3 regions of the Pseudomonas asiatica genome follow, and region 1 is predicted to be linked to each of the others. Evidence: predicted binding sites of a transcription regulator. Region 1 holds the regulator's gene; each other region holds the start of a gene.
What was found. The regulator FliA, encoded in region 1, starts transcription of late flagellar genes. The targets are predictions, from matches to a motif close to CTAAAGTTTNNNNNNNNNNNGCCGNTAA.

Region 1 (4,279 bases):
CTTGCCGTGCAACTGGTCCAGCAGCGCCTCGAACTCGTGCTCGCTGATTTCGTCGCTGGCTGCGCTGGTATCGGTTGCGGCAGGCGTCTGCGCCTTGGCAGCGGGCAAGGCATCGGCCTGGAAGGTGCCCTTGCCATGCAACTGGTCCAGCAGCGATTCGAACTCGGCGTCGGTAATTTCGTCGCTGGCCGCTTCCGGCGCGCTGGCAACCGGCTGCGCGGCAACCTCGGCGCTGAACTGGCCTTTGCCGTGCAACTGGTCGAGCAGCGACTCGAACTCGGCGTCGCTGATTTCGTCACCTTCACCGCTGACGGTCTCGCCCTGCATCTGCTCGTCGGCCGCAGCTTGTGCCTTGACCGCATCGAGCGAATCGAGCAGCTGCTCGAACTCGCTGTCGGTGATGTCCTGCTCCTCGGCAGGCGCTTCGGCAACCGGTGCCGCAGCGGCAGGCACTTCAACGGCTTCGGCGCCACCCGGCTCGGCCAGGCGCGACAGCGCCGCCAGCAGCTCGGGGGTGGCCGCGGTCACTTCGGTGCGCTCGCGCACCTGGCCAAACATGCTGTTGACCGTGTCCAGTGCCTCGAGCACCACATCCATCAGTTCCGCGTCGACCCGGCGCTCACCTTTGCGCAGGACGTCGAACACGTTCTCGGCGATATGGCAGCACTCCACCAGCTCGTTCAGCTGAAGGAAGCCGGCGCCCCCTTTTACAGTGTGGAAACCGCGAAAGATCGCATTGAGCAGGTCGGCATCGTCGGGCCGGCTTTCCAGCTCGACCAGTTGCTCGGACAGTTGCTCAAGAATTTCGCCGGCTTCTACCAGGAAATCCTGGAGGATTTCTTCATCGGCGCCGAAGCTCATCAAACGTGCTCCTTAAAAACCCAGGCTGGACAGCAAATCATCGACATCGTCCTGACCGGACACGACGTCTTCACGCTTATCGGCATGAATCTGCGGACCTTCACCCCGAGTCGGATGTTTTTCTCGATCTTTTTCTGCGCGCAGTTGATCGTGGTCATGCTGGATGCCCGCAAAGCGGTCGACCTGGCTGGCCATCAACACCAGTTTGAGCAGGTTGCTTTCCACCTCGGTGACCAACGTGGTGACGCGCTTGATCACCTGGCCGGTCAGGTCCTGATAGTCCTGGGCCAGCAGAATGTCGTTGAGGTGGCCGGCGACCTTGCGGTTACCTTCGGCGCTGTGCGTCAGGAAACTGTCGACGCGCTTGACCAGGTCACGGAACTCCGGCGCAGCCACTTCGCGGCGCATGAAACGCTGCCAGTCGGTGCTCAGGGCCTGGGCCTCGCTGGCCAGGTCGTTGAGCACCGGGGTGCTTTCCTCGACCAGGTCCATGGTGCGGTTGGCCGCGCCCTCGGTGAGCCTGACCACGTACGACAGGCGCTCGGTGGCGTCGGTTATCTGCGACACCTCCTCGGCCTGCGGCATGGTCGGGTCGATCTGGAAACTGACGATGGCACTGTGCAGCTCGCGGGTCAGCTTGCCGACTTCCTGGTACAGGCCGCGGTCGCGGGTCTGGTTCAACTCGTGAATCAGCTGCACCGCCTCGCCGAAACGGCCCCGCTCCAGGCTTTCGACCAGCTCCTGGGCATGCTTCTTCAGGGTCGATTCGAACTCGCCCAAAGACGTTTGTGATGAATCCATGGCGCGCCCCCTGACGTGACTCAGCCGTTGACGCGTTCGAAGATCTTCTCGATCTTTTCTTTGAGCACCTGGGCGGTGAACGGCTTGACCACGTAGCCATTGACGCCGGCCTGGGCCGCTTCGATGATCTGGTCGCGCTTGGCTTCGGCGGTCACCATCAGCACCGGCATGGATTTCAGGCGATCGTGGGCACGCACCTTGCGCAGCAGGTCGATGCCGGACATGCCGGGCATGTTCCAGTCGGTCACCAGGAAGTCGTAGTGGCCGTTCTCCAGCATCGGCAGCGCCGTGGTGCCGTCGTCGGCTTCTTCGGTGTTGGTGAAGCCCAGGTCACGCAACAGGTTCTTGATGATCCGCCGCATCGTCGAAAAGTCGTCAACGATGAGGATTTTCATGTCTTTGTTCAAGTAGACCTCCAAGCAGTCTCAAACGCGCTCGGCCCCGAGCGCGCATTCACAATTCGGTACAACGTAGAAAACGACTGCAACGACAGCGGGCTCAACGCGCCCGCCATTCCCCCAGGCGGCTGCGCAGGCGCGCGGCACACTGGCTGTGCAACTGGCTGACCCGCGACTCGCTGACCCCCAGCACCTCACCGATTTCCTTGAGGTTCAGCTCTTCGTCGTAGTACAGCGCCAGCACCAGGCGCTCACGCTCCGGCAGGTTGGCGATGGCCTCGGTCAGGGCGGCCTGGAAGCGCTCGTCCTCCAGGCCACGCGCAGGTTCTACCTGGCCACTGGCGCCATCCTCATGCAGCCCTTCGTGCTCGCCGTCCTGCAACAGGTCGTCGAAGCTGAACAGGCGGCTGCCCAGGGTATCGTTCAAGATCCCGTAGTAATCATCGAGACTCAATTGGAGTTCGGCAGCAACTTCATGATCTTTAGCGTCACGGCCGGTTCTGGCTTCAACCGCACGCATCGCGTCGCTTACCATGCGGGTGTTGCGGTGCACCGAACGCGGTGCCCAGTCGCCCTTGCGCACTTCGTCCAGCATGGCCCCGCGAATGCGGATGCCGGCGTAGGTTTCGAAGCTGGCGCCCTTGCTGGCGTCGTACTTGTTGGCCACTTCCAGCAGGCCGATCATGCCGGCCTGGATCAGGTCCTCGACCTGCACGTTGGCCGGCAGCCGCGCCAGCAGGTGGTAGGCGATGCGCTTGACCAGCGGGGCGTAGCGCTCGATCAGCTCGTACTGCGCGTCTTTCGACGCCCGGCTGTACATCTTGAAGCCGCTGGCGTTCATAGCACAGGTCCCGCGCTGGTGGGCTGCACCAGACGCTCGACAAAGAACTCCAGATGGCCGCGCGGGTTGGCCGGCAGCGGCCAGCTATCGACCTTCTGGGCAATCGCCTTGAAGGCCAGCGCGCATTTGGAGCGTGGGAAGGCTTCGTACACGGCACGCTGCTTCTGCACCGCCTTGCGCACGCACTCGTCATACGGCACGGCGCCCACGTACTGCAGGGCAACGTCAAGGAAGCGGTCGGTGACCTTGGTCAGCTTGGCGAACAGGTTGCGGCCTTCCTGCGGGCTCTGCGCCATGTTGGCCAGCACCCGGAAACGGTTCATGCCGTAGTCGCGGTTGAGCAGCTTGATCAGGGCGTAGGCATCAGTGATCGAGGTGGGTTCGTCGCATACCACCAGCAGCACTTCCTGGGCGGCACGGACGAAGCTGACCACCGAATCACCGATACCGGCCGCGGTGTCGATCACCAACACGTCGAGGTTGTCGCCGATTTCGCTGAACGCCTGGATCAGCCCGGCATGCTGGGCCGGGGCCAGGTGCACCATGCTCTGCGTGCCCGAGGCAGCCGGCACGATGCGCACACCACCGGGGCCCTGCAACATCACGTCGCGCAGCTCGCAGCGCCCTTCGATGACATCGGCCAGGGTCCGCTTGGGGGTAAGGCCCAGCAGCACATCGACATTGGCCAGGCCCAGATCGGCGTCGAGCAGCATGACCCTGCGGCCAAGCTCGGCCAGCGCCAGGGACAGGTTCACTGAAACGTTAGTCTTGCCGACGCCACCTTTGCCACCGGTCACGGCGATCACCTGTACGGGATGCATGCTACCCATGTCTGTTCTTTACCTTGTCTCGCTGGGACTCAGGCCACACGTAGGGCAATTCTGCGTACCCCTTGGCATAGCTACCTTGCACACATTTCATCATCAACCCGCTCGCCGTGGGTTGTGATAGAGATCAGCGAACATGTCGGCCATGGCCTCTTCGCTGGGCTCGTCCTGCTGCTGCACATTGACCGCGCGGGAGACCAACTGGTGCCCCCGTGGCAGGTGCAGGTCGTCAGGAATGCGCGGCCCGTCGGTCAGGTAGGCCACTGGCAAATCATGACTGATGGCAAGGCTCAGCACGTCGCCAAGGCTCGCCGTTTCATCGAGTTTGGTCAGGATGCAACCGGCCAGGCCGCAGCGCTTGTAGCTGTGGTAGGCGGCGGTCAGCACCTGCTTCTGGCTGGTGGTGGCCAGCACCAGGTAGTTCTTCGCGGCAATGCCACGCCCGGCCAGGGTGTCCAGTTGCATGCGCAGGGCCGGGTCGCTGGCCTGCAGGCCGGCGGTATCGATCAGCACCACCCGCTTGCGCAACAGCGGCTCCAGCGCCGCGGCCA
Region 2 (4,279 bases), 140 kb from region 1:
ACCTCGTCATACGCTTCTTCGATGATCCGCACGGCGTCCAGCAGGTTGAAGGTGTTGATCGCCACGTCACCGATGTCGGCCACCGACAGCGAGTCGAACGGTGCGGCCCCGGTGGCCATGTTGTACGGGCGGATCATCACCGATTCGGCGCGGATCTGCCGCGGGCCGAAGCGGGTGCCGGAGCGCAGCGAGGTACCGATGTCCAGTGGCACGCCGATGAAGGCGGCGTCCAGGCCTTGGGCACTTTGCAGGTGGGGGAGACGGAGCATGGTGGCGATGCCGCCGAAACGCGGCATTTCGTTGCCGCCCAGTGGTTGGTGGAGGATCTTGTCCACGGTGGGCCTCATCAGTCGGTCGATTGTTCTGTTTGTTCGAACCTGTGCCGCCGCGCGCCTTCCAGGTGTGGTCTTGCCGGCGGGCAGGGACATTTCGGCCAAGTCTGCTGAAGGTAGTGCCGGGGAAAAATCGCTACCGGCAAATACTTAGTTCAGGAATTTCTGAACTAAAGGCCGGCAGAGCGGTTAGACTGCGCGCAAACACCCTTGCGGAACCGTTGCTCCATGGCCTCGACCTTGCCCGACCTGAAACTGCTGCGCATCTTCGTCAGCGTGGTGCGCCACCAGGGCTTTGCCAATGCCCAGCGCGAGCTGAACCTGTCGACTTCGGCCATCAGCACCTACATGAGCCAGCTGGAAGGTGCCCTGGGGATCGTACTGTGCCACCGCGGCCGTGGCGGCTTCAGCCTCACCAGCAAGGGCGAGCTGTTTCACCAGGAAACACTGCGCCTGCTGGCCGAGCTAGACGGTTTCGAACAGTACGCCGCCGCCCTCAAGGGTGAGTTGCGCGGCACCCTCAACCTTGGGGTGATCGACTCCACGGTCGGTGACCAGGCCTTGCCGCTGGCCGAAGCCATCGGCGCCTACAGCCAGGAACACCCGGCGGTGCACCTGCACCTGTCGGTGTCCAGCCCTTACGAGCTGCAACTGGGCGTGCAGGACAACCGCCTGGACCTGGCGATCGGGGCGTTTTCCTCGCGCATGAGCGGGCTGCTCTACCAGCCGCTGTACCGTGAGCAGCACTGGCTGTACTGCAGCAGCCGCCACCCGTTGTATGCCGAACGGCGTATCCCCGAGCAGGTGGTGACCCAGCAGCGCATGGTCGGGCGTGGCTACTGGAGCCAGGCCGAACTGGCCCGGCATGGCTTCAAGCACAGCGCGGCGACGGTGGAGAGCATGGAGGCGCAGTTGATCCTGATTCTCTCCGGGGCCTACATCGGCTACCTGCCCGAGCACTATGCCCAGGCCTGGGTCGACAAGGGCGACTTGCGCGTGCTGTCGCCGTCCACCTTTGGCTACCAGGCACCGTTCTCGCTGATCATTCGCCGCGGGCGCAGCCGCGAACCGTTGATCCAGACTTTCCGCGACCTGCTGAAAAGCCAGCTCAACGTGGGTTGAAGTCCGGCACATGCTGTATTTCGTCGGCCCCCGTTAAATTGTTGGTGCCGCTGACCGACAACATAATGGCGTCCTGCTATATATCAAATCAGTGTGTGCTGCTGACTTCCTCCCTTTAATCCTGCAAGGATTGCCCAAGATGCGCATGAATTTGCCCGTCACTGAGCACGAAAGAACCTTTCCCAACGATCAGCGCCTGATTTCCACCACTGACCTCAACAGCCGCATCACCTACTGCAACGACGCTTTCGTGGCGATCAGCGGGTTCACCTACGACGAGCTGGTCGGCCAACCCCACAACCTGGTGCGCCATCCGGACATGCCTCCGGCCGTGTTCGGCCATATGTGGGAAACCATCAAACAAGGCAAACCGTGGATGGGCGTAGTCAAGAACCGGGCGAAGAACGGTGACTACTACTGGGTCAGCGCCTATGTCACGGCCGTCTACGAGCAGGGCCGCATCAGTGGCTACGAGTCGGTGCGCTCGGTGCCCACCCGTGAGCAGATCCGCCGCGCCGAGGCGTTGTACGCGCGCTTGCGGGCTGGCCGCGCGCCGGTGCCGTGGGCGGCCCGTCTGGGGTATGGCCTGGGTCACGGTTGGCCATTGATCGGTGCGGGCCTGCTGTCGGCGGCGGGCTACCTGTGGCTACCGCCCTACGCGGCGCTCGGGGTGCTGATGGCCAGCCTGCTGCTGGCCTGGTATCTGGTCGAGCACCGGCAGAACCAGGCCATCCGCCGCACGCTGACCGAGCACCCCAAGGCCTTCACCAGCCCGCTGGTGGCACTGACCTACAGCGATAACCCAGGCCTGCAAGGCCAGCTGGATCTTGCCATCATCAGCGAGGAAGCACGCCTGCAAACGGCCTTGACCCGCCTGGTGGATGCCGGGGTCGGGGTGAAGTCGCGGGCGGCGCAGTCGTCCGACTTGTCCGATGCCCAGGCACAGATGCTCGACCGCCAGCGCAGCGAGACCGACCAGTCCGCCGCCGCCATCGCGCAGATGGCGGCGACCATTCAGCAGGTTACCCATAACGTGCAGAGCACGGCGCACGCAGCGGGCGATGCCGACCAGCTGGCGCAGCAGGGCAGCGAGCTGGCGATGCAGAGCCTGCAAGCCATGGGCAGCATGAGCAATGCGGTCAACGACATCGGCCAGGCCGTCAATGCCCTGGCCGAGCAGACCCAGTCGATCGGCAGCGTGGTCGATGTGATTACCTCGATCGCCGAGCAGACCAACCTGCTGGCGCTCAACGCGGCCATCGAGGCGGCGCGTGCCGGCGAACAGGGGCGCGGGTTTGCCGTGGTGGCGGATGAAGTACGATCGCTGGCCCAGCGCACCCGTGCCTCGACCGAGGAGATCCACCAGATCATCGCCTCGTTGCGCGCCGGGGCAGAGCGCGCGGTGAGCACCGCCAGCCGTGGCGAGCAGATCTCGCGGGACAGCGTGCACAGTGTCGAGGCGGTGCAGGCAGCGTTGAGCGGGATTGCCCAGGCGGTCAGCCGCATCACCGGCATGAGCCAGCAGATGGCGACGGCGTCGGAGCAGCAGAGCCATGTGGCCGAGGACATCAACCAGCAGATCGTGCGCATAGCCCACCTGTGCGACCAGAGTGCCGGGCAGGCCAGGCAGGGCGCGGAAATCAGCCAGGACCTGGAGCGCATGGCGGAGTACCTGCATAGCCTGGCGGAGCGGTTCAATCGTTGAGATTGCCGGGGCCGCCTTGCGGCCCTTTCGCCGGCAAGCCAGCTCCTACAGGATCACCACAGGCCTGGGCCTTGTGCAATACCTGTGGGAGCTGGCTTGCCGGCGAATGGCCCGCAAAGCGGGCCCCGGTTCTGTGGCAAACTGTTCCCGCCAAGGAGAACCCCATGCCCAGACCCCGCTGCGAGCGCTGCCAGCGCCCGCTCGACCATTGCCTCTGCCCACTGATCCCCGCACTCGACAGCCGCACCCGCGTCATCCTGCTGCAGCACCCCAGTGAAACCGCCCACGCCCTGAATACCGCACGCCTGGCCGCCCTTGGCCTGAACAATGCCGAGTTGCGGGTAGGCGAGGTATTCGATGACCTGAATGAATTGCTGGCGACCCCCGGTTACCGGCCAGCCCTGCTGTTCCCGGGTGACGACGCCCAGGAATTGGTGGCCTATGGCGAGACGGACGACCAACCCTTGCTGTTGATCGTGCCCGACGGCACCTGGCGCAAGGCGCGCAAGCTGTTGTACCTGAACCCGTTGCTGGAGGCGTTGCCGCGGGTGACGCTGGGGGCTGTCGCGCCTTCACGCTACCGCTTGCGCAAGGCGCCGGAGGCGGGGGCGTTATCGACTATCGAGGCGGTGGTGGGAGCGCTGAACGCATTGGAGCAGCCTGCCTGTTTCGATGCGCTGCTGGCACCGTTCGAGGCGTTGATCGAGGGGCAGATCAGGGCCATGGGTTTGGAGACGTTCCAGCGTAACCATGGTAGCGAGTGAGGGCAGGGGGCTGCTTTGCAGCCCATTCGCAGCACAAGGCTGCTCCTACAGATGTTGCGCGCTTTCCTGTAGGAGCAGCCTTGTGCTGCGAATGGGCCGCAAAGCGGCCCCGGCTATCTCGAACCCGATCAACGCATATCAGGCAAACGCGCCTCGGTGCGTACTTCGGTGGTAGCCAGCGCTTCCGGCGGCAGCGAAATACGCTGCTTGCTCAGCAGCTCGCCCATGGTCGCCAGCACGCGGTAGCGCGAGAACTCCTCGGTATAACGCACCTCGGTGTAGCGGCGGTCGGCGTTGTACAGCTCGTTTTCACTGTCGAGCACGTCGAGCAGGGTACGTTGGCCCAGGCCGAACTG
Region 3 (4,279 bases), 1.8 Mb from region 1:
TGGCGAGAGCGGCAATCACTATGGAAGCCTGCGCAATGATGACAACGGCCGTGGCACTACCCGGTCCGGCATTGCCCATTCCAAGGAACACAACAAGGTCGGGCGCTCCTCTTCGAAGCATGATCGATAACTGAAAGCGCACATGGCGTGCCCTCGAACCGGGCGATGCGGTTGATGGCACCGGCTACGCCGGTGTTCGCGGGCTCGCCCGCTCCCACAGGTACAGCACATTCCTTCGGCTGGTGGGGTCCCTGTGGGAGCGGGTTTACCCGCGAAGCAGGCGACGCGGTTGATGGCACCGGCTACGCCGGTGTTCGCGGGCGCGCCCGCTCCCACAGCCTGGTGCCCGCCAGACCTCAAACCCTGAACCGCCCCACCAACGCCGTCATCTCCCCCACCAACCCCGACAACGCCTTGCTTGCCTCACTGGTCTGCTGCGCCCCCGCTGCCGAGGATGTCGACAACTCGCGAATGTTCAGCAGGTTGCGGTCCACCTCTCGCGCCACCTGGGCCTGCTCTTCGGCTGCGCTGGCAATCACCAGGTTACGCTCGTTGATCTCGCCGATCGCACTGTAGATACCCTCCAGCACCTGCCCCGAAGCCAGGGTCACGTCCAGCGTCGACTGGGCGCGGCTGGTACTGGCCTGCATCGAGGCCACGGCCGCTTCGGTTCCCGCCTGCACGCGCCCGATCATCTGCTCGATTTCCTGGGTCGACTGTTGCGTGCGGTACGCCAGCGTACGCACCTCATCCGCCACCACCGCAAAACCGCGCCCGGCCTCGCCCGCACGGGCGGCCTCGATGGCGGCATTGAGCGCCAGCAGGTTGGTTTGCTCGGACACCGAGCGAATCACCTCCAGCACCTTGCCGATGTCCCGCACCTGCCCGACCAGTTGCTGCAGATGCGCGCTGCTGGCCTGGATCTCCCGAGTCATGGCCTCGGTGCCGTCGATGTTGTCGCTGACTTGCCGGCGGCTTTGCGCTGCCAGCTGGTTGGATTCGCTGGTGGTCTGCGAGGTGGTGATGGCATTGCGCGCAACCTCCTCCACGGCCGTGGTCATTTCGGTGACGGCGGTGGCGGCCTGCTCCAGCTCCTGGCCCTGCTGGCGCAGGTTGTTGGCACTTTCCTCGGTGACGGTATTCAGCGCCGTGGCGGCTGCGTCCAGTTGCCTGGCGCAGCTGCTGATCTGCCCCAGGGTGTCGCGCTGGCTCTGCTGCATGCGTTCAAGTTCATGGAACAGCTGCCCGATCTCGTTACCGCCCTGCCCCTGCACCGGCACGCTCAGGTCGCCACCGGCAATGCGCTGGAAGTGCCGGCCAGCTTCGCGCAGCGGGTGCAGCACGCGCTGGGCAACAAAGGCCCAGCACAGCGCCGCCAACAACAGCGTCATGCCCAGCAGCCCCAGGCTCAGCATTTGCGCACGCGCCAGGCGCCGGTCGGATTCCAGCATGATCTGCTGACCTCGCTCACTCAATGCGCCGACCAGTTGCTGGCGCAGCGCCTGCAGCCGGCCCATGGCGTTGCCGGCGTCGGTGTTGACCTTGAAATACTGCTCGAGCGAACGTTGACGGGTTGCCTCACGCTGCCCGGCGACCGCCGTGGCATACTCGCCATAGGTGGCCTGCAGCGCGGTTGCCAGTGCGTGCAACGCAGGCTCGCGGGCGTTTTCGACAAACTCGTCCACCAGCTTCTGGCTCTTGTCGTTCAGCTCGACCGACAGCGCCATGCGCTTGTTGGCGCTTTCCTCATGACCACCCAGCTGCTCGATGAAGCCCGAGGACACATTGGCACTGGCGCGAATCGCCATCAGCAACGCATTGTTCAACCGGTCCGACTGGTGCGCGGTCTGGTCCAGTTCGGTGATCTGCTGGTCACTGCCCACCGCCGCCCGCCAGGCACTGACGGTGGAAAACAGCAGGGTCACGCTGAACAGCGACAGCACCCAGAACATTCCGGTGCGGATCTTCAGGTTGGCAAGCATGCGGGCAGTACTCCTTGTTGGCACCACTTCTGGTCGATGATTCGACGGTGGGTGTGCTGCTATCGGAGGTACTGCCCCAGGCTTGAGGCGCCGGAGTGCGGTTATGGGCGGTAACCGAACAGATGTTGTCGAGGCAAAGACCGGGCAACAGGCAACAAATCGCCCAGGCGGGAACTTCAACGCTCCAATTCGGTCGATAGCATCCCCTCGCCCTCCAGCCAGGGGCTTGCCCAAGCCCTGCCGAGTCTACCGCCGATGCCCAGCACACCTGTTCTGTCAGCCCTGCTCCTGTTGTTCAGCGCAATCACGGCACAGGGCGCACTGGCCGGCGAACGCTACGCGCCCGCACGCAGCAACAATGCCTCGACGGTGCTGATCGAAACCGCCTCGCAACAGTATGCCGACGGCCAACTGGACCAGGCGGCGGCCACCCTGGAGCGTGCGCTGCACATTCAGCCGAACAACCCGGCAACGCTGCACTACCTTGGCGTTTTGCGCCTTCAGCAAGGGCAGTATGAACAGGCCGAAACCCTGGCGCTTCGCTCCAACCTGCGTGTTGGCAACAATCACGCACTGCGCAGCCGCAACCTGCAGCTGATAGAAGCCGCGCACAAGGCCCAGGGCTCGGGCATGCTGCCGACGGCTGCACACTGACGGCGATCAGACGCTGCGCGTCAGGCCACCATCGACCTGCTTTGCCACCGGCTGCGCCGGTGATCACTCGCAAGTCAGCTCTCATGGAACTACCCATAACTCATTGCATCAGCAGGGACCCTGTGGGAGCGGCTTTAGCCGCGAACACCGGCGCAGCCGGTGCCATGCACCGCGTTGGATTCTTCGCGGCTAAAGCCGCTCCCACAGGGTACGCGGACCGCTTGCGAATTCAGTTTTCTACTCGACAGCGCAACCCAAAGGGCTGGGTGATCGCCCACAGGGATTGCGCTGGACCGCTGTTGCAATCGCCTTCGCTGCTTGCGCCAAACGTTGTGTAGCCAGCCGGATTTCCTCCATGTCCAGCGAGGCGAAACCGAGGCGCAGGGCATTTTCCGCATGACCAAACGGCGAAAACTGCCGGCCACTGCGTACCACCAGGTCCAACTCCAACGCCTTGTCAACCAACTGATCCACATCGATCCCGTCAGCAAACCTCACCCACAGCGCCAGCCCACCTTCCGGCTCGCGCACGGTTACCTGCTCGCCAAAGGCATCGTGCAAGCAAGCCAACAGGGTCTCTCGACGCCGGCGATACTCCCGGGCAACCCGACGCAAATGCTTTTTCAGCTCGCCATCATTGATCAAGTCCGCCAGCATCTGCTGCATCACCGCATCGCCCTGCCCCAGGGTCAGTGTCGCCCTGCGTTCGAGCGCCGCAGCCACCTCCGCCGGCGCCACGATGAAACTGCAACGGAACGTACTGCCCAAGGACTTGGACAATGAGCCAATGTAGATCACGTGCCGCTGCTGACGGTCGCTGGCCAGCGGCAGGTAAGGCCGCCCGGCGAAGTGGTACTCATGGTCGTAGTCTTCCTCAACCACGCAAAAGTCATGCTGCCGCGCCAGCTCCAGCAGCTGCTGGCGGCGCCCGGCAGGCAGGCTGACCGTGGTCGGGAACTGGTGATGGGGAGTGATGTACAGCATGCGCACCTGGTGCAACCGGCACAGTGCATCGATCTGCTCGACCCGGCAGCCCTCGTCATCCAGGTCCACGGTGACCAGCCGGGCGCCCAGCTGGCGGAAGATCTCCCACGCGGGCGGATAGCTCAGGCGTTCGACCAGCACAACGTCACCGGGCTTGAGCAGCACGCTGCCCACCAGGTACAGCGACATCTGCACGCCCTGGGTCAGGCAGATATGCTCGGCGCCAACGTTCAGGCTGCGATTGTGCCGCAGCATGTCGGCCAAGGCGCTGCGCAGGGAGTGGCTGCTGCACGCGCTGCCATGGCGCACGGTGTTGGCGGCAAAGCTGTTGCGCAAGGCATTACGGTAATAACGGTGCAGAACGGTCTGCGGCAGCAGGCGGTGGTCACAGGCACCGTTGTCGAAGAACAACGCACCCGGCCGGTCCTGCTGCGCGGCAGCCTGTTCGTTGGCCGCGAAGTAGGCAACGGCAGGCTCCTCCTGTAGCACCAGGGCAAAGGGCTGCGCTGCGTCGGGCTCGGCCTGGGTGCCAGCCGCCAGCTGCCGACTGACGAAGGTGCCACGGCGTTGCACGCTTTCCAGCCAGCCTTTGGTCTCGGCTTCCTCGTAGGCGAGGATCACCGTCTTGCGGTTGACATTCAGCAGCTGCGCCATTTCCC

Region 2: the regulator FliA is predicted to act here: its motif matches at 1,488-1,515, upstream of ABNP31_RS19140 (methyl-accepting chemotaxis protein).
Region 3: the regulator FliA is predicted to act here: its motif matches at 2,042-2,069, upstream of ABNP31_RS10640 (methyl-accepting chemotaxis protein).

What each region holds. Positions count from the first base shown of each region.
Region 1 covers NZ_CP157874.1:4,131,746-4,136,024, forward strand. The annotation lists gene ABNP31_RS18480 (chemotaxis protein CheA) at 1-861, opposite strand, end outside; gene ABNP31_RS18485 (protein phosphatase CheZ) at 874-1,662, opposite strand; gene ABNP31_RS18490 (chemotaxis response regulator CheY) at 1,683-2,057, opposite strand; gene fliA (RNA polymerase sigma factor FliA) at 2,161-2,901, opposite strand; gene fleN (flagellar synthesis regulator FleN) at 2,898-3,731, opposite strand; gene flhF (flagellar biosynthesis protein FlhF) at 3,825-4,279, opposite strand, start outside.
Region 2 covers NZ_CP157874.1:4,268,713-4,272,991, reverse strand. The annotation lists gene speB (agmatinase) at 1-335, opposite strand, end outside; gene ABNP31_RS19145 (LysR family transcriptional regulator) at 561-1,454, shown strand; gene ABNP31_RS19140 (methyl-accepting chemotaxis protein) at 1,594-3,159, shown strand; gene ABNP31_RS19135 (tRNA-uridine aminocarboxypropyltransferase) at 3,324-3,923, shown strand; gene ABNP31_RS19130 (TolC family outer membrane protein) at 4,052-4,279, opposite strand, start outside.
Region 3 covers NZ_CP157874.1:2,371,243-2,375,521, reverse strand. The annotation lists gene ABNP31_RS10645 (hypothetical protein) at 1-130, shown strand, start outside; gene ABNP31_RS10640 (methyl-accepting chemotaxis protein) at 357-1,982, opposite strand; gene ABNP31_RS10635 (tetratricopeptide repeat protein) at 2,238-2,636, shown strand; gene ABNP31_RS10630 (PLP-dependent aminotransferase family protein) at 2,874-4,279, opposite strand, start outside.